One region of the Paradesulfitobacterium aromaticivorans genome, then DNA from elsewhere that is predicted to be linked to it. Evidence: riboswitches for the same ligand, from Rfam matches in the RefSeq annotation. Region 1 holds a riboswitch; each other region holds the start of a gene.
What was found. Region 1 has a riboswitch for cobalamin ahead of ACYQ2N_RS02645 (energy-coupling factor ABC transporter permease). Riboswitches for the same ligand answer to the same signal wherever they lie in the genome.
Positions count from the first base shown of each region.

Region 2: another riboswitch for cobalamin. It lies ahead of ACYQ2N_RS22050 (CbtB domain-containing protein); the one in region 1 lies ahead of ACYQ2N_RS02645 (energy-coupling factor ABC transporter permease).
Region 3: another riboswitch for cobalamin. It lies ahead of ACYQ2N_RS12700 (alpha-ribazole kinase); the one in region 1 lies ahead of ACYQ2N_RS02645 (energy-coupling factor ABC transporter permease).
Region 4: another riboswitch for cobalamin. It lies ahead of ACYQ2N_RS05090 (HoxN/HupN/NixA family nickel/cobalt transporter); the one in region 1 lies ahead of ACYQ2N_RS02645 (energy-coupling factor ABC transporter permease).

Region 1 covers NZ_BAAHYT010000008.1:57,002-61,699, reverse strand. Annotated here, with positions in the region: gene ACYQ2N_RS02650 (methionine ABC transporter ATP-binding protein) at 1-969, opposite strand, end outside; SAM riboswitch class I at 1,093-1,191, opposite strand; cobalamin riboswitch at 1,471-1,657, shown strand; gene ACYQ2N_RS02645 (energy-coupling factor ABC transporter permease) at 1,936-2,658, shown strand; gene ACYQ2N_RS02640 (hypothetical protein) at 2,658-2,996, shown strand; gene cbiQ (cobalt ECF transporter T component CbiQ) at 2,993-3,754, shown strand; gene ACYQ2N_RS02630 (ATP-binding cassette domain-containing protein) at 3,810-4,679, shown strand; gene ACYQ2N_RS02625 (precorrin-6A/cobalt-precorrin-6A reductase) at 4,679-4,698, shown strand, end outside.
Region 2 covers NZ_BAAHYT010000011.1:1,081,456-1,086,153, reverse strand. Annotated here, with positions in the region: gene ACYQ2N_RS22065 (cytochrome c biogenesis CcdA family protein) at 1-74, shown strand, start outside; gene ACYQ2N_RS22060 (TlpA family protein disulfide reductase) at 241-774, shown strand; gene ACYQ2N_RS22055 (sulfite exporter TauE/SafE family protein) at 815-1,576, shown strand; cobalamin riboswitch at 1,657-1,845, shown strand; gene ACYQ2N_RS22050 (CbtB domain-containing protein) at 2,108-2,302, shown strand; gene ACYQ2N_RS22045 (hypothetical protein) at 2,337-2,897, shown strand; gene ACYQ2N_RS22040 (hypothetical protein) at 2,894-3,490, shown strand; gene ACYQ2N_RS22035 (DNA alkylation repair protein) at 3,508-4,338, shown strand; gene lonB (ATP-dependent protease LonB) at 4,356-4,698, shown strand, end outside.
Region 3 covers NZ_BAAHYT010000010.1:1,432,589-1,437,286, forward strand. Annotated here, with positions in the region: gene ACYQ2N_RS12690 (hypothetical protein) at 160-315, opposite strand; gene ACYQ2N_RS12695 (carboxymuconolactone decarboxylase family protein) at 617-1,138, opposite strand; cobalamin riboswitch at 1,595-1,770, shown strand; gene ACYQ2N_RS12700 (alpha-ribazole kinase) at 1,921-2,700, shown strand; gene ACYQ2N_RS12705 (ECF transporter S component) at 2,792-3,292, shown strand; gene ACYQ2N_RS12710 (ABC transporter ATP-binding protein) at 3,333-4,698, shown strand, end outside.
Region 4 covers NZ_BAAHYT010000009.1:112,721-117,418, forward strand. Annotated here, with positions in the region: gene ACYQ2N_RS05080 (M23 family metallopeptidase) at 1-790, opposite strand, end outside; gene ACYQ2N_RS05085 (transposase) at 1,092-1,451, shown strand; gene ACYQ2N_RS05090 (HoxN/HupN/NixA family nickel/cobalt transporter) at 1,651-2,664, opposite strand; cobalamin riboswitch at 2,791-2,981, opposite strand; gene ACYQ2N_RS05095 (cytochrome b5-like heme/steroid binding domain-containing protein) at 3,019-3,186, opposite strand; gene ACYQ2N_RS05100 (hypothetical protein) at 3,428-3,592, opposite strand; gene ACYQ2N_RS05105 (hypothetical protein) at 3,927-4,319, shown strand; gene ACYQ2N_RS05110 (DUF1186 domain-containing protein) at 4,487-4,698, opposite strand, start outside.

The DNA of each region.
Region 1 (4,698 bases):
GGCTTTTTCCAATTGGTCAGGTGTTCCTTGGAGTTCCAACGTGAGCGTGCCAAACAAGGTAGAGCGCAAGTGGTCAATGCTGCCGTAAAGGATGTTTGCTTGCACCGCGCAAGTTCGGACCAGGTCAGTGATCACAGGGTCGGCAACGCGTGCGCCCAGAAAATTAAGGCGGACGATCTCAGAATCGCGGTGGGCAGCGAGATCGCGCAGAAGCTCGGGTGGAAGTTCGTTGGGAAAAACGGTTGAAATAAAATCTTTAGCGATAACTGACTGAGGATTGACAAACACCGACTCGACCGGGCCGTGTTCCACAATCTGAGCTTCATGAATAACCGCCACGTCCGAACAGATTTCTTTAATAACCTTCATTTCATGCGTAATAATTACGATAGTTAAGCCTAAGGTCTGGTTAATTTCTTTCAAAAGATTGAGGATGGACAGGGTTGTTTGCGGGTCTAAAGCAGAAGTCGCTTCATCGGAAAGTAAGACTTGCGGTTGGGTAGCCAAGGCACGGGCGATGCCGACCCGCTGTTTTTGCCCGCCGCTTAACTGAGGAGGGTAGGTGTTGGCCTTTTCCTTCAATCCCACCAAAGGCAGAAGTTCGTTAACCCGGGTAACTATCTCTTCTTTGGGAAACCCGGCAATTTCGAGAGGGAAGGCGATGTTTTCCGCGACCGTGCGCGACTGCAGGAGATGGAAGTGCTGAAAGATCATGCCGATCTTCTGCCTGGCTGAGCGTAGTTCTCTATCAGACAATTGGGTGAGGTCCTGTCCCTGAACAAGAACCCGGCCACTGCTCGGTTTTTCTAAAAGATTAAGGCAGCGCACAAGCGTACTCTTGCCCGCACCGCTTAAACCAATGATGCCGTAAATAGCGCCCTGTGGAATATGCAGGGATATGTTTTCCAAGGCTTTAACCTTGCCTTGAGCAGAGGAATACTCTTTGGTTAGATTCTCAACCCGGATCATGTAACGTGCCTCCCTAATAGCTCTTGTCGATGACTCTCATCTTAAGTTAAGAGACTATCTCTTAGTTTTTCCGGCAAATAAAAAACTTCGCGAGGAAAACACGCGAAGCGACTCTCGGTTCTCCTCTCATCTCCCAGATTGCCTGCAGGAGTTAGCACCGTGCATTAGCTGCCGGTTGCCGGGTTTCATCGGGCCAGTCCCTCCACCTACTCTGGATAAGAGTCAAGATCATGTTAAATTATGGGGTTATCTTAGCAAATTAATGCAAGAATTGCAAGAGGGAAAATTATGACAAAAATGAAAATGATATGACATAATTAGAAGTACTTTCAAAAACATTGATGTTTGCAATCGCTTTTGCGACTCTTGTCGTATTAATACTTAAAGGAATGGACAAGAGCAAGTAGCCCATCCCTAACCCGAAAATCTTTGCAAGCGGAATCCTGAAATCTGTGCTAAGGGATTGACCCGAGCCCCTACGGATGCTAAAATAGTCACAAGTTCATACGTATTCGGACAAGTGATTCCTTCTTGAACTGAGGAGTCATAAAAGGGAAGCCGGTGTGAATCCGGCGCGGTCCCGCCACTGTAAAAGGGGAGTCTTCTGCCATACCCACTGGGGAAACCTGGGAAGGGGCAGAAGGTGAGGAGCCTAAGCCAGGAAACCTGCTTGTCCGCAAAGAACACTTTACCCACGATGGATGGGAGGTGCGTGTTGAAGCAGCATACCTCCGCCTCTGGTGGAGGTTTTTCTGTTGTAGAAAACTTACATAAGCTTCCTGAGGGGAGCATGCAGATTGTCTTGTCCAGCGGGATTTGCTCTCAAAAATGCGGATGCGACTTGAGAGCGGAAGTGAACGCTGTTTCTAAGATGACCACACATTGCCGTGACTCTAAGCTACTGTACTAGGATGTTTGGAGCATGGCAGTGTCGGTTGTCTTTTTTAATTATGGAGGAGTAGAAAGATGCATATTGCAGAAGGAATGCTCCCGGTCGTACCGGCAGTTCTCTATGGTGCAGGTGCCGTTATTATGGCTGCCGCCGGGGTCAAAAGTCTAACTGAAAAAAGCAAAGAGATTCCCATGATGAAGCAACTGACAGGGGTAATGACCGCAGGGATCTTCCTGGTCTCATTGCTGCCGGTGCCCGTACCGATAACCGGTACCAGTTCCCATCCGGGCGGAACTCCGCTGGGAGCAATTTTGCTAGGGCCATGGATTACGTCCTTAGTTAGTATGATCGCGCTTTTATTTCAGGCTCTCTTTTTTGCCCATGGCGGTCTGACAACCTTAGGGGCCAATACCCTGACCATGGGAGCGTTCGGGGGGCTGACAGGCTGGCTAATCTTTTGGATGCTGCGCAGAATGAAAGCGAATCTTTTTTGGTCAGGACTCGCTGCCGGAGTGATAGGGGATATTGCCATCTATATAGGTACTTCGATCCAGTTGGCTCTCGCTATTCACGGGCAGCATCTGGTGAGTGAAGTGTTTATCGCGATCTTTGGCGCATTCCTGCCCACTCAGGCTCCGCTGGCGATCGTAGAAGGGCTGTTCACAGGCTTTATCCTCAAGTATATTGCCGAACGCCGCCCAGACATCCTGGTGATGCTTAAAGTGATTCGGGCGCAAGAGATCCGGTCGCAGGGGTCTGAGCTAACCAAGTATGTGGCCAAGGGGGCTGAAAAATAATGGGAAAATCAGGGAAATGGCTTGTGGCTATCGTGTTTTTAGCGTTGCTGGTATATGTCGGAACAAGCTCTATGTCTATGCCCGGTGCAGATGAGAAGGTCGGAGAAGTGGCTGCCAAATATGCTGCGGAAATAGGGGTCAAGGAGCGCCCGCCCCTTATTAATACAGACAAAGGGGATTTGTTGTTGTTTGTATTTGCTGCCGGGGGAGCGGTAGCCGGGTTTTATCTGGGCTATCAATGGCGTGGCTTTTTTGGCAAGAAGAATAGCCGCGAGAGCGATCTTAAAGCCAATTCGAATCATATGTATAGCGCCGATGCGGAGATGAGGTCCAAATGAGCGCCCATCATCTGACACTGGAGATTCCGCAGACCGTATTGACCAGGATTGACGGCAGGGTAAAACTGCTCTTGTCGGTATGCGGCTTAATGGCAGCAGTAAGCACTAAGACTTGGCAGCTTCCGGCATATTTTGGGCTAACAAGCCTGGCTTTGCTCTTGGGAGCGGGTGTACCCGTGCGCCTTGTGGCCCTTCGCCTGCGTCCGGTGGTATTGATCGCGGTCTTGCTTTGGCTAACGCAGATTTTCCTCAGCGGTCAGACCCCTGCTTTTCATTGGGAACTGGGCTGGGTGCATCTGACCGGATATGAAGAAGGGTTGATTCAGGGACGTTTATTTGCGGTGCGTGTTTTGGGCGGGATGAGTGTCATGCTCTTGCTCACGCTCTCCACCAGTGTGCAGGAATGGGTAAGTGCCCTCGCCTGGTTCAAAGTTCCTGCGACAGTCATTGAAATTATGACTTTGAGCTATTCCTCTCTGTTTGTACTGATGGAAGAACTGGACCGCCTGCAAAAAGCACAGCACATGCGCCTGGGTTATGGCACTTGGTGGCGCACAGTGCAGACGACCTCTGCGATCGGTGGCGTTCTGTTCCTGCGGGTTTTTGAGCGTAGTAGGCGCTTGTGGGAGGCTATGCTTTGCCGGGGATATGAAGGGGAAATGCGGGTTAATTACCTGCGCACGGTTCGAAGAGGGGATATTGTGCTTGCAGTGGCGGGCCTTTCCATCATTATTTTTGCCTGGCTCATGGCTCGCTGAAATAGGTGTTTCGTTGTGGCAACTAATCTGCTATCTGAATGAAGGGGATGCGACCGTGGAGGATAACGAGAGAGCTATTACCGAACCGATATTAGAGGCTCGAACCCTCAGCTTTGCCTACCCAGGCGGGGAGGAAGTCTTGCACAGTATTGATTTTGCTGTCGCTGCCGGGGAATGTGTGGCCTTGCTTGGGGCTAACGGATGTGGTAAAACGACACTCTTTCAGCAGTTTAACGGATTGCTTAAGCCGAATTCGGGCCATGTTTTGCTCAGAGGACAGGAGTTAAGCCGCTGGCCCAAGAAGGAAGTATTCGCGCGGGTGGGGCTTGTCTTTCAGGATCCGAATGACCAGCTCTTCGCAGCCACGGTGTATGAAGATGTTTCCTATGGGCCTGTTAATCTTGGCCTGCCTCAAGCAACGGTTGCGGGCAGAGTGGAGCTTGCGCTTGGGCAAGTGGGGATGTGGGAATATCGCAAGCGCAGTCTGCATCAGCTAAGTTACGGGCAAAAGAAGCGTGTTGCCATTGCCGGGATTTTAGCGATGCAACCGGAAATAATGATCCTTGATGAACCTACGGCAGGCCTGGACCCGCGCACAGCGACGGCGCTCATGCGTTTGCTTAAGGACTTGCAGCAAGAACATAAGCTGACAATTATCTTGTCTACGCACGAAGTGGATATCGTGCCAATTTATTGTGACCGGGCCTACCTCATGCAGGCCGGGCGCATCATTAAGCAGGGGACACCTGCGCAAGTATTCGGGGATCCAGAGTTAATCAGGGAGAGTTTTCTGCGCCTGCCGCGGATTGCGCATTTGTGGGAGGTGCTTGCTAAACGGGAAGGTTTTCCCGCAGGGGAATTCCCTTTGACTATTCGGGAAGCACGCCAGGTGTTCAGTGCGCTTAAGGAGGGGGTTAAGCCTTAATGATTTTTCTTGTGGGAGA
Region 2 (4,698 bases), on a different contig from region 1:
TGTTGATAACTAATCTGATGACCAGAATCACCGTTGAGTTAATTCGTTTGTACGGAGGGTTTACAGGCTTTTAAGAATACAATTTTCATAAGAAATTCACACTTTCTTCATATAGAAGTCCAATCTTAGTAGTATACTGGCTTTCAAAATCGCAACCTGAATCTCGAAGTTATCTAGATCAAGTCTTAGCCTATCTACAAATTTTAACAACGTCGTGAAAGAGGAGAATATATGTCCAATATGTCCAAACGAATAGTTATGATCGTCCTTGGGATTGTTTTCGTAGTGCTTTTTGCCACGATAGAGCTAAAGAGTAATCTTCCACCATCAGTAAACCAAGCACCAGGACCACAGATAGGATTTAAGGCTCCAGATTTTACGCTAAAAGATCTAAATGGCAATACTGTCAACTTAAGCGACTTTCGAGGCAAACCCGTTTACCTTAATTTTTGGGCTAGCTGGTGTCCGCCGTGTAAAGCGGAAATTCCAGAGATTCAGAAATTCTACCAGCAAAATAAAGATAAAGTTGCAGTCTTGGCGGTGAATATAACTTTTAATGACAAGCTCTCAGACGTAGTTAATATATTGAAAGACAACAATGCCAATTTTCCGGTACTATTAGACACCAACGGTAATTCTTCTGTAGCAGATGCTTACCAGGTGTACGGAATACCGGCGAGCTTTTTTATCGACAAGAACGGAATAATTAGGGAAACGCATGTGGGTGGTATGACATTGAATACGCTCCAAGAAGCATTAAAAAAGGCACTGTAATTTTAATTAACTTGGACTCTTTTCTATAAAGGAGCATTAGATGACTTTATTTAGTCAATGGTACGCTTTCCTAGGACAAGTAAATAATTTTTTGAGTCCTTATTTGTCAGGTCTGTCGTTGCAGCTCCACATTCCGGTGTTATCGGCTCTGCTTTTGGGGTTGCTTGGTTCCACCGCTCCTTGTCAACTATCAACAAACTTTAGTGCTTTGGGTTTATTTACCCAAAAAATTAGCAAAAAGAAGGAGTGTTTATCAGCAGCCTTTTCATTTACCCTAGGAAAAGTAGTTGTGTACACGTTAATAGGTTCACTGACGATCTTGTTGGGAATTAAGCTTAACCAGGAAGCAATTCCTATCGTACAAGTAGTCAGAAAGGCCCTTGGTCCTTTGATGTTAATCGTTGGTCTATATTTGCTTGGATTGTTTAAGACAAAATTATCGCTGTTTACTTCATTAGAACGAAACCTGATAAGACATATACCTAACATCAAAAATATACGGGAGTTCTTCTTAGGTGTAGTTTATTCTTTGGCCTTTTGCCCAACTCTCTTTTGGCTGTTTTTCGGTATTGTTATCCCGTTGGGGGTTTCAACTCAGGGGGGAATTATTTTACCTGGACTGTTCGCTATCGGAACAGTCATACCGTTATTAGTTATTACCTTTTTACTTGCCTATGGTATAGGAACAACAAAATTGTTTACAAGGAATGTACCAAGGATAAATGCAATTCTTCAGAAGGTAGGGGGTGTTATTTTTATTCTAGCAGGTATTAACGATTTTATTGCCTACTGGCTAATTTAGGGAAAAACCTTTTATTTTTCACAAGAAATTCATAACTTCTTCATAATCTTGTAGTATTATTTTTAATGTATAGAGGCTCAACTAAATATCTTTGGATGAGTGATTCTTTTCCGAGGGAAAGAATTGAAAAGGGAAGTCAGTTGAAGCTGACGCGGTGCCCGCCACTGTAAGAGGAAGTTAACTCGCATTATGTCACTGGGATATATCCGGGAAGACGTGAGTTGACGATGAACTTGAGCCAGGAGACCTGCTTATTCCAACATTTCTACAACCTACGGGATGTTAGGGAGGTGTTTTTATTGTGTGCCGTTTTTGTGCAAAACTGCGGCTGGATAATTATCCCTAATTTATAGATTAGGGATTTATTTTTGCCCGTCATTCAGAAAACACTAACAATCAGTTTTGGCCCCTTATTTTTGATTTATTGATCAGTAAATCCCTGAGTAAAGAGTATTGTTCTCTTGGGTCGGTTCCCAATGAGTTAGAAGAACCGTATTTAATTGACTCATTTATTATTTTTGGAGGTAATTGATGATGAATTATGCCAATAAAAATGTGGTTTCACACAAAAAGTTTAATCTTAATTTATCGTTACCGGTACAATTATTGTCTGTTTTAGCTCTGACGGGTTTAGTCCTCTTTACCTTATTATTTAGCACTTACCCGCCCTTACATGATTCAGTGCATGCCCTCCGGCATGCACTAATGATTATTCCTTGTCATTAATTTAAGTATACAATTAGAAAGAGGTGTTAAATCAGTGAATACTCGAATCGCGGTTTATATACGGCCATTATTATTGGCTTTTCTAGTGCTATTTCTTTTTACTCCTTCCCCAACGCATGCTGCTGAGGAAAACGACCTGCAGATTCAACTGCAATCTACTCCGGAGTTTAATGTAATCAAGCCTAATTTTGATTCCCAGTTTTCCATCGTAGTGAAAGATAATAAGGGGCAACCTGTGAAGGATGTAGAACTGGCCTTCACCCTGGAAAGCCCCGCTGCAAAGTTCTTTCCTTCTACTGATGTTCCAAGAGTGGAGGGTCTGACTCTGATGAAGAGCAAGGTTTTTGTTCCCGATGGGAAACTGGACTTTGGATATGTCTTCCCAATCAGAGGAGAATATGCTCTAACGGTTAAAGCTACACCAACCGGAAACCCCAATCATGCGGTAGAAAAAACCCTGCACTTTACGATTAACGAAAACCCAACTAAAGTAAGGAATGTTTCGATTTTTATTTCAGTGCTGTTGCTTTTGGGATTTGCAACGGGATATATATTAACCTCGCGTAGAGTGGCTGGGGAGGTAGTAGAAGTATGAAACTTAAGACTTTTTTAATGATTGGACTCGTAATAGCTTTAAGTATGACAACCGCACCTCTCCTGGCCATGACCATGAATCATCAATCGGCAGATTTCAACCCTATCGTGAAATCTGCGGAAAACGGCCAGGTTAAATTAACTGTTAATGTAAACCCTGGAATGTCGACGGTAGGACACCTGACTAAATTTACCGGACAAATAGTAGATAAAGCCACCGGTCAGCCGGTAACCAATGTTCTAGTAAAAATCAATGCCCATCACATGGAAGAAGATAAAAACGTACTGCATACCGAGTTTGTATCGACTGACGGTGGTTTTGGCTTTGATAACATGTTTGCTGACGGTGCTGAACACCTCCTGACCTTTATGATTGAGCCGACGGCTACTTCTTCGATTAAGTTTACACCTGTAGGAACAGAGTTCCCGGTAGAAGTGATGGGAGTTCAGCCCCCTACCGGTGTTAAAGTTAAGACTATGATCTTTTTGATGGTTGTCATTGCCTTCGGAATGGTTGCAGGAGTTATTACTCCAAAATCCCTCAAGTCTCGTCAATCTAAGAGACTTATAACCGCACCCGATTCGAATACTTAGGATAGGTTAGGTTAAAGATGAATCGTCTACTTTTCTTTTTACTGGATAAAATGCTACTGATCTTGGCTAGTAGAGCACATAGCGGGCAATTGGCTTTGGGGTTGCAGATTTTTGAAAAATACTTTAGCGAGCAACCGGACAGGTTATACGAAGTTTGCCAGGACTACACTGGTAGGAAGCAGTGGTTCTTTCGATTTATTGCTGGAAAATATTTGAGCCGGTTTTACCTTGAAGAACCTGCTAAGGTGATTACGCTTTTGGAAGAACTGGCTGTTGATCCGGTATGGCAGGTGAGAGAAGGAGCTGCCTGGGGTATTGCTGCCCTTTGGGATCTGACGGATAACAGTGTTTTAGACTACTATTCCAGGTGGCTTGGGGATGAACGGGAATATTTGCGAGCTACGGCAGCTCTGTCTTTGGTACCGGTTATTAGGAAAGGAGATTCTACTTTGCTTCCGTTGCTAATACCGTTATTAGACCGACTGGTAGTTGATGAAAGTAAAGCAGTACGTAGACTCATCGGATCGCAGATTATCGGGAAGGTCCTGGCTGAAATTTTTCCGGAAACAGCATATGAATGTCTTAAGCGGTGGGTGCCCCTGCCTAACGCTGTTACTCAGTGGCAGATAGCCCGGGCAGTGTCCGGGCCTCTTGCCGATAGGTTTCCCGGAGAAGTTATGGAAATTTTACTTAGAATACAGTACCAGGACCAACCATTGAGCCGCCAAGCACTGTTTTCTGCGTTAAAACGCTTGTCACATTCAACTAACCCGGAACTAGTCCTGGCGGCTCAAAAATATGCAGAAGAAATAAGGGCCACCACAGCTGAAAATCAGGCTTCTCTTTAGAAGTAAGGAGCATGCAAATGAAGGGCTTTGACTCTACAGCGGAAATTCCGGTTCCCGAGTGTCTGGTAGACCAGGTTATTGGTCAGGAAGAGGCTGTACAAATAATTAAACTTGCTGCCAAGCAAAAACGGTCCGTTCTGCTTTTGGGTGAACCCGGGACCGGCAAAAGCTTACTGGCCTCAGCTATGGCAGAACTATTACCACCTGAAGAATTGAAAGATGTTATCTGTTTACCTAACCGGGAACAGCGGACACAACCCTTAATTCAAATCGTTAACTCAGGAGCGAGTGAAAAGCTGTTGCAAGAGGCTAAGGAGAAGTTCAAGCGACAAGGCTTTTCCTTAAATTTTTTGTTAATCT
Region 3 (4,698 bases), on a different contig from region 1:
TCCAACTCGAACATTATCATAACGCAAACAAGGTGATTTTTCAAGGGCCATTGATACTGTCTCTACTGGAGCATATAAGTTTGATGCTCTTGCGCGTTACGAGAACGCGAAAGTCCAAAGGAACTCTCGCGCAGGTGATGCTATTCGTTAATTTCTAATTTAGAAGATAACGCCCAGGGCAATCAAGATCAGAATTGCAATGGCAATGATGCCGACCCCAACGCCATAACCGCCGGTGTAACCGCCATAACCGGTACCGCAAGCATAGCCGCCGTAGCCTGCACCGTACCCACCCAACATGCCGTATCCGTACATACTAGTAACCTCCTTTTTAATATTTTCGTGTGTCAGTTCTACTTCTTAGAACACGATTCCTAAAGCAATCAGCAGAAGAATTATGACCACAACAATTCCAATTCCGGATCCCCAACCGATTCCACCGCCGCCACCTGCTCCAAAAGCCATCTGCTTATTCCTCCTTCCATATTATGGGTAAACGCGGGATAGTACAACATATGTTCAGAGGCTATCGTTGGTTCCTTTGGAATAATTTAAAAGGGGCTGCTCCCAATGCTAAGTTGAAGTGCTTGGGAACAGCCCCCTACCAGAGAGCAGCCTAACTTTCGATTTCGACCCCCGTATTCTCCAAAATACGTGCCACCAAATTATAGAACCCGATGGTCAAGGTAAGCTCGACCAATTCCTGATGGCTTAATACTCGAGCCAGGGTGTTGAAAGTCTCATCCGACGACTTGACCTTCAGGGTTACTTCGTCAGTGTACTTAAGTACCGCCTGTTCCAGATCATTGAACTCCGGCCTGTCCGGGCCAAGCTTCACCGCTGCGATGTGCCCGTCAGAAATTCCGATTTTACGGGCGAGGATTTCATGCTGGTACCATTCATAGCGGGAATCACAAAGGGTCGCTATCCTCAGGATTGACAGCTCGCGCAGGCGGCTGTCCAACTTCGCTTGAGTGAGCAAGGAGTTGCCCAGCCGCATAAAGTGGCGGGCGCTTTTTTCCGCATGGGCAACCATGCGGTTGATGTTTAGCCCTTTCATTTCGGACTTGCCCCCGCTGATCATCTCCCGGGTTTTTTCCGGCATTTTCTCGACGTCTAACAACGGTAATCTGGCCATGGTTTCCACTCCTCTACTAATGGGAAAGCTTCAGTAAGCTTCTTCCTCTTGCCCAAATCATACCCTGAAGCCAGAATTTTCTCAACCCTTAACGATTTAAGAGGACAGGACTATGATGAGAGGGAGTGAAATGAGGTTAAAATGAGAGGGCTTGAAGGAGTGCTTTAATAATGGTAAAATCATAAGGAGACAGGAGACAGGAGACAGGAGACAGGAGACAGGAGACAGGAGACAGGAGACAGGAGACAGGAGACAGGAGACAGGAGACAGGAGACAGGAGACAGGAGCGTTTCAAGAGATTAATAACTTGCTGGAAGCATATTCTTGGGCATTCTGACTACTGACTACTGACTACTGACTACTGACTACTGACTACTGACTACTGACTACTGACTACTGACTACTGACTACTGACTACTGACTACTGACTACTGAATTCTGAATAACTAGTTAGTAACAATAAAACAAGTTATAGGTGCCCTTTTTTAGGGAGAATAGGGAACCGGGTGCAAGTCCCGGGCGGACCCGCCACTGTAAAGAGGAGTTTTTGCACATCAGCCACTGGGCAGCTGGGAAGGCGTGTAAAGGCGATGATTCTAAGTCAGGAGACCTGCCTGTAACTTTCGGTTCATGGATCATGGTAAAGTTCATGGTTAATTTGCCTGTTACCTATATGTAACACGGTAAATGACTGTGAGCTTTTTTATTTTTCTCGAATCGCTTCGATTTTTAGAATGACTTTAGCTTTGCTTTAATACTGAGTGGAAAGGAGGTGAAGTAGGATGGGCTATCGAGGCCGGGATGTGGAAGTTGCGATGCTCACAGACGGGCAATGCCTTGTTGCCGCCTGTGATTCGTGTGGGGCGATTGGGGAGAAAGAGTATGACATCGTTAAAGTGACTCCTTATTTAGTGGGTAGATTAACCGTCCGCGTTGCGTTGCTCGAAGTGCTTGCAGCCGGGGCTGTTCCGCAAATTGTAACCGTAGCAGTATCAAATGAACTGAACCCCACAGGAGACGGGATCTTGGCCGGAGTGAAGGACGAGCTTAAATTCACAGAGAAAGGATCTCTGCCGGTGGCTGTCAGTACGGAGAAGAATATGCCGACCAGCCAGACTGGTCTGGGAATCAGCATCGTCGGCACGTGCAGGCGGGAAGAGTTGCGCATTGCAACTTCCCAAGGCGGAGACAACGTTTACTGCCTTGGGCTGCCAAAGGTTGGTTCTGAGGTACAAAGCCCGGATGATGAAGAGATCGTTCAGGGTAAACATGTTCTATCCCTCGTGAAAATTAAAGGCATTCATGATATTGTTCCTATCGGTTCTCAAGGGATTCGTCGGGAGGCTGACTTGCTTGCGGAGAATGTTGGATGTGACTTTATTCCGGATTGCTCTTCTCAGGTTGACTGGAAAAAGTCGGCTGGGCCGTCCACTTGCTTGATTTTCACATCTCCGGCTGAGTTGACCGCTTCGGCTTTGGGAGAGCTTGCGGGAGTAGGGTCTGCATTTTGGTCCATAGCACTGCATAAGGCTGGGATACTCGTTCCCAATGTTAAGAAGTAATTCAGAAGTAATTATAAATTGATCAAGAAGTAATCAAGAAGTAATCAAGAAGTAATTTAAGAATATTGAATTTTAGAGGGAGGAATTATTCATGAGTCAACTAAATGCCGTTAAATCCGTAGCGAGTGTCAGAAGGATCGCAATCATCTCCATCTTTATTGCTCTAAGTGCTGTTGGTGCCCTTATTAAAATTCCGAGTCCGGTAGGAACAATTGGGATGGATTCGGCCCCCGGGTACTTTGCGGCCATTGCTTTCGGTGCGGCCGAGGGCAGCATAGTGATTGCGGTGGCTCACATGCTCACATCAGCTGTTGTAGGTTTCCCTTTAAGTATTCCTGTTCACCTTATCGTCGCCGCGATCATGGCGGTATGTGCGCTTGTCTTCCGTTGGGTTAACCGCAAACTGGGCCTCATTCCGGCAAGCGTCGCGGCGATTATTATCAATGGAGTTATTGGTTCCTTCACGGCGTTCCCGGCGGGGGGCATGGGGGCTGTGCTGGGGATTATGCCTTTTTTAGTGCTGGCTTCGGTGCTAAATGTTATCATCGCAGGCATTGCTTATAAAGCGATCAAAGGGAGCAAATTGATTTAGTTCAGACAGAGAACTGCGGAACCTGGAAGTGGAGCAAATCATGGAGAATGCACTTGAACTTTTAAATCTTTGTTATCGTTACCGCCATGCGGAAAGCCTTACCTTAAAAAACATCAACCTGGACCTTGAGCGGGGGAAGTTCGTCGTTGTCATGGGACCTGCCGGAGCAGGCAAGAGCACCTTAAGCCTGTGCTTGAACGGGCTTATCCCCCAGCTGCTGGAAGGAGAGCTCTCCGGCAGGCTGACCGTGGCAGGGCAGGATGTCAGCCGCCAGCCTGTACAAGCTCTGGCCAGGCACATCGGTTTGGTGCTGCAAGATCCGGAAACTCAGATTTTCGGGCGGACCGTGGCGGAAGACACAGCCTTTGGCCCCCGCAATCTCGCTTTCTCTGAGATGGAAGTTGAACGCAGAGTTGCTGAAGTCTTAAAGTTGGTTGCTCTTCAAGGGTACGATCAAAGGAATACCGCCGAACTTTCCGGCGGGGAAAAGCAGCGCCTGGCAGTTGCCGGTGTGTTGGCCATGGGTCCGGAGATCCTTGTTTTAGATGAACCCGCTTCTGAGCTAGACCCTCAGGGGCGGGTTGACCTCTATGCTGCCCTTGATGAGCTGCGGAGAAAGCGCAACCTAACCATACTAGTAATAGAACATAACGTCGAAGAAGTGATTGAGAGAGCGGACGAGGTCGTTGTATTAAATGAAGGAGAGATTGTCTGGCGGGGGCTGCCTGCAGACCTCTTTCGCCAGGTCGAACTTCTCCGACAGCTGGGGATCAAGCCCTTGCCGGTAAGCGAGCTTGGCTGGGATTTCTATCAAAGGGGCTGGATCGAATCGGAGGAGGTTCCGCTCAATCTGTCAGCCGCCGCAAATGTTGTACGAAAGATAGTAATGGGCCGATCGGAGTCACCTGAGCCTGCAATAGTCCTGACGGTGCCGGCTGAACAAGTTCTAGCACAGGCAATCCCAGACAGGCCTGTTATAGCGCAGACGCCGGTTTTACTGACGGTGTCGGGTCTTGTCCACCGCTACCCGTCGGGCCAGACAGTCATTAAGGACCTTGATTTGTCCGTTAGAGAGGGAGAGTTTGTCGCGCTTGTCGGTCCTAACGGTGCTGGGAAGACCACGCTGGCCAAACATTTCAACGGTCTGCTTAAACCCTCTGACGGGGATGTCATCGTAGACGGCATCAACACGCGCCACATTGAGACGGCAGGTTTGGCCCAAACCGTGGGTTATGTTTTTCAAAACCCCGACCACCAAATCTTCGCCGTTTCCGTGGAAAAGGAAATTGAGTACGGTCTAAGGAATGTCGGGCTCGGACACCAGGAGATAAGGAATCGCCTGGACTGGGTTTTGGACTTAACCGGGCTTCAAGAACACCGTACAGATCACCCTTTTACCCTGGGCA
Region 4 (4,698 bases), on a different contig from region 1:
TCCAGCCGGTGGAGCCGACATAACCCACAACCTGTCCGGCCTGAACGCGTTGACCCACGCTTACCCCCAATTTGGACTGGTGACCATAAGTATTCGTTGTTTCGCCCCCAATATCCACTACCGTAAAATATCCGTAGATGTTGTCCCAGCCGGCAAATATCACTTCTCCGAAGGCAGCAGCCAAAATCGCCGTGCCGGTTGGAGCCGGTATGTCAATCCCTAAATGCTGTCCCTGTTTCTTTGTTACAGGGTTTGTACGCCAACCAAATGGACTGCTGATTTCATAATAACCGGGTAGGGGCCAAGTCGTGATCGAGCTTTTGACTCCTGACTTGTTCGCGACCTGAAGTTGGCGTATTTTCGCCTGCCATGCCTGTTCCTGGGCGGCAAGCTTTTCGATCTCTTCCCACTCTTCCTGTTGTTCCTTCTTAACACGGGTTAGCAAGGCCTGCTGTTGCTGGAGCTTATTGTTGAGAGCGGCCCTGGCAGCTTGTGCCTGAGCCTCCAACTGAACAGCCTGGTCTTGAGTTGCCTGGAGCACCTTGGTTCGTTCGTTAACATCCTGGATAGCTGAACGCGTTTGCTCCAGCAAATTCTGGTCGTTTTGGACTAGCCTTGACAGGTATTCAAAACGTGTAATTAAGTCACCAAGGTCAGTCGCCTGAAAAAGAATCTCCAAGTAACTGATGGGAGCAACTTCATAAATCGCACGCAGCCTTGCTCCAAGTACCTGCCGCCGCTCATCCACTTCCTTTTGCTTGGCAGCGAGTTCCTTTTGGGCAGCCAGCAATTGCGCCCGCGCCTTCCTTGTAGCCTCTTGTTTTTCCTTTAAATCTCTTTGGGCCTGGAGCGTCTGCGCGTCTAACTGAGCCAGTTGGGCTTTGATCTTGTCGGCTGTAAAAGTAAGGGGTGATAGCCTAAGCTAGTTATAAATCAGCAAGATGACATTCGTTTGAAGGTAGAATATCCAGCGAACAAGCTGAAAAAATTTCCCTATGTCTGGAACACTATAATGATGTTGAAACGTGTATCGCAAAGCTTGAATCAACTGTTATTTCGCTATCTGAACAATTCAGCAAAGAGATTAAGTTGTGGCCACGACACCAGGCATTAAAGATTTTTCTGCTATTGCAATCATCTCGGAAATTGGTGCTGACATGTCGGTATTTCCAACTGCTAAACACCTTTGCTCTTGGGCTGGCCTTACCCCTCAAAACAACGAGAGTGCAGGTAAGAAAAAATCTGTTCGTATTAGCCGTGCCGGTATTTATATCAAGCCTTTGCTGGTTCAATGCGCTAATGCAGTAATAAAGGATAAGAATTTTCCGCACTTTCGTTATCGCTATGAAGCGATCAAACGCCGCCGTGGCCACAAACGGGCTGTCATAGCTGTAGCAAGAATGATGCTTACGGCTATCTACCACATTACTAAAAAACAAGTCTCCTTTTGATCATTAGCTTTACGAGAAAACTCAGGTCAAACCGGATAATCAGCTAAACAAAGTAGCGCGAGCCGTTATTCTTTTACAGCGTTTTTAATTACATGGCGAGTCATCTTCTGGAAGTAGAGCAGTCGGGCGGAACAATAACGGTCGACAGTACACTAGGAAAGGGAACAACTTTTTCGTTTTACCTGCCGGCGTAAAACCATCAGGCATTTTCAAGCCTTAATATTTTCCACAGCAAATAGGAAATGACCCATGCCACAATGAAAAGTCCTACTAATATATAGCCCATACCCCCAAAGTTCAAATGCTGTATCCATCCCCAAATTCCACTGTTTAGTCCTAGCTTTGCGGTAATTATCTGGGCCAATTCAATTAGACCGATAAACAGTGCTGCGATTACGGAAAGACCGGTAACCGATAAATTATAATAAATCTTGCGTAACGGAGTGGAAAAGGCCCAATGGTAGGCAGTTGTCATAAAAACTCCATCCGCAGTGTCCATCAAGCTCATACCGGCAGCAAATATAATTGGAAGGGACAGTACTACGGTAAAAGGCATCGCTTGAGTCCCAACATTCGCTGAAATAGCTAACAAGGCAACTTCAGATGCAGTATCAAAACTTAACCCGAACAAAAAGCCAAGCGGGTATACATGCCAACTCTTGTTAATAAAACGATACACTGGTTTTAAGAAACGTGATATCAAGCCACGGTTTAGAAGCTGCTGATCAAGATTTTCCTCATCATACTCCCCTTGACGCATCTTTACGAAGAACCGGTAAATATCGAACCAAATGTAAAGATTAAAAAGCCCAATGAGAAGAAGAAAACTTCCGGCGACCATAGTACCGATGAGTCCTGCGACAGCTTTTAATTGAGGGATGTTCTGTTGGGCCCAATGCATTGAAAAAGCCGTAATGATTGCCATAATACAGACAACCGTAGAATGACCAAGCGAAAAGAAAAATCCTACTCCTGTCGGATCCTCTTTTTGCTGTATCAGTTTGCGCACTGTGTTATCGATAGCGGCAATATGGTCAGCATCAAAAGCATGGCGTAACCCTAGGGTATAGGCCAAGAAAGCAAATCCCAGCAATGGAGGAAATTGCTTGACATTCAAAAACAGCAAAATCATGCCTAAAAGGTGTATACCTGCAACTGATATTCCGTAACGGATCCATTTAGGGCGGCTAGTTTTTTGGGGTATTTCTTTCAAAATTGTTCCTCCTTACAACTGCTTAAAACAACAAAAAACCCTCCACCAACGAAAGGGTTTTCAAAGCTTAACCGGTATCAATCAAGAGCAGTGACACAGGCATACCTCCCTAACATCCCGTAGGTCGTCGTGTGTTTGGTATGAGCAGGTCTCCTGGCTTAAGATCCTCATCAACTTACGTCTTCCCGGATAATATTCCAGTGACAGAGTGTAAGTTAACTCCCTCTAACAGTGGCGGGCACCGCATCAGCTTTTACTGATTTCCCTTTTCAATTCTTTTCCCTCAGGAAAGAATCACTCATCCCTAGTATTTAGTTGATTTAATGATACATGATTTTAGAAAGCTTGTACAGTCTATTGTGTACTCTTTAAAGTCCCTACCTTAGAAATCTTACCCCAGAACTCCGGTGTCTGGTGATTCGGTGGAGCCTTTTCCAGCAGGCCCGTTAGATCCTGTCCTGCCACGAGCTGTTGGCCCATAGGAGTATGCTTGCCCAATTTCCATAGCTTAGAGTTGGTCACGTCATACGTCCTGAGCAGCATTTTGTCCGCTTACTGCATTGCCGGGAGTACCAGGCTGTGTTTGCGGTGTTTGAGTTGTTGTTTGCGTCGCTTGGGTTCCAGTACACCCGTTTACAAAAAGAGAGCAAATAAGAGTATTACCATAATAAATAGTCGCTTCATGCTGTTTCTCTCCTTGTACTACCCTAAATACTCCCAAAATTTCATTTGCGCGCAGTCCAATAAAGCTGCTTTGCCAACTCTATGCCAGCTCCACGATTCTCCCGTGCTCCAGTCTCACCCGGCGCTGGGCCAGTTCCCCAACTTCCGGATCATGGGTGACCATTACAATCGTATGTCCTTCCCGGTGAAGTTCTCGAAAAAGTTCAATGACGATTTGTTCGGTCTGGTCTTTCAGCAGTTTCATTTGATTCCTGCTGCTTCGCAGCTCGCACCTCAAGGTTATTTTATCATAAACGGAAATTTACTTCAGATGGAGTAGAGCTGCTCTCTGTTTTGTCGACTATTCCGATTCACGCAGGCGTTCAACAATAGACTGCCTGTTTGTACCTCTGTAGTAAGGGGGATCACCATGGATACCATAATAAGCAGCGGGGAGGAAAGGAGCATTGGCAGTATGGTAAAGCGATAGCGGAAAAACCACAAATTGACGGCTAAGGACTGAATCACACCATAGGAGAATAACGCACCCACCACAAATGTAATAAAAATATTTGTCCATATCAAAACCGTTGGTGAGCGTGAAAACAGAATTGAGCAAAATTAGGCTGAGAGACATGGAAGTGATAACGATGGCCGTTTTCTTTTTATTTCGGGCCAGGTTGGAGACAGACATTTTAGAGATAGTCCCCGTATTTTCTTTACCGCAGGACTTTTTGTTACGTCTTTCCTTGCCTAATCCCTGCTCTGTATACCTCACAGCCTCAACCGGTGAAACAGCTCCGGCAATTTTCCCCGGCTTTCGGGAGCTGATCCATACGGTGAGAAGTGAAAAAAGAGCCGCTCCCGTAAAAACGGATATCCCGTACCACGGAGATTTCAAAAATGTTGTAGATAATGAGATAACCTTGAATATAATCAGGCAGAGTAGTGATGAGCATTATGGCCAGAATGACCATCCTCAATACGGATAATCCGGTCCGCAAATTGGGCAATTTCCTCGTTATGGGTAATCATCACAATAGTCTGGCTAAATTTTCGGTCCATCTTTTCTGTATGGTGTAAATATCTCAAGCTGTTCTGTAGGTTTACCATATGAGATTTCTAAATCGGAAATGCGGTCTATGTTTGCCTCATATTTTTATTTTTCTTTCCCAAGACAACATTTTTTATATTTCTTTCCGCTTCCACAGGGGCATGGATCATTTCGTCCAACAAAGTTTTCCCGTCTGTAAGGAACATTCACCGAAAAAATTCTATTTTCCTCGTATTCGTCATGGAAAATCCTCTTAAACATCTCATCCTCATGCTCATCATTATAATCTTTATCAAATAGATATTCCTCCTCATCGT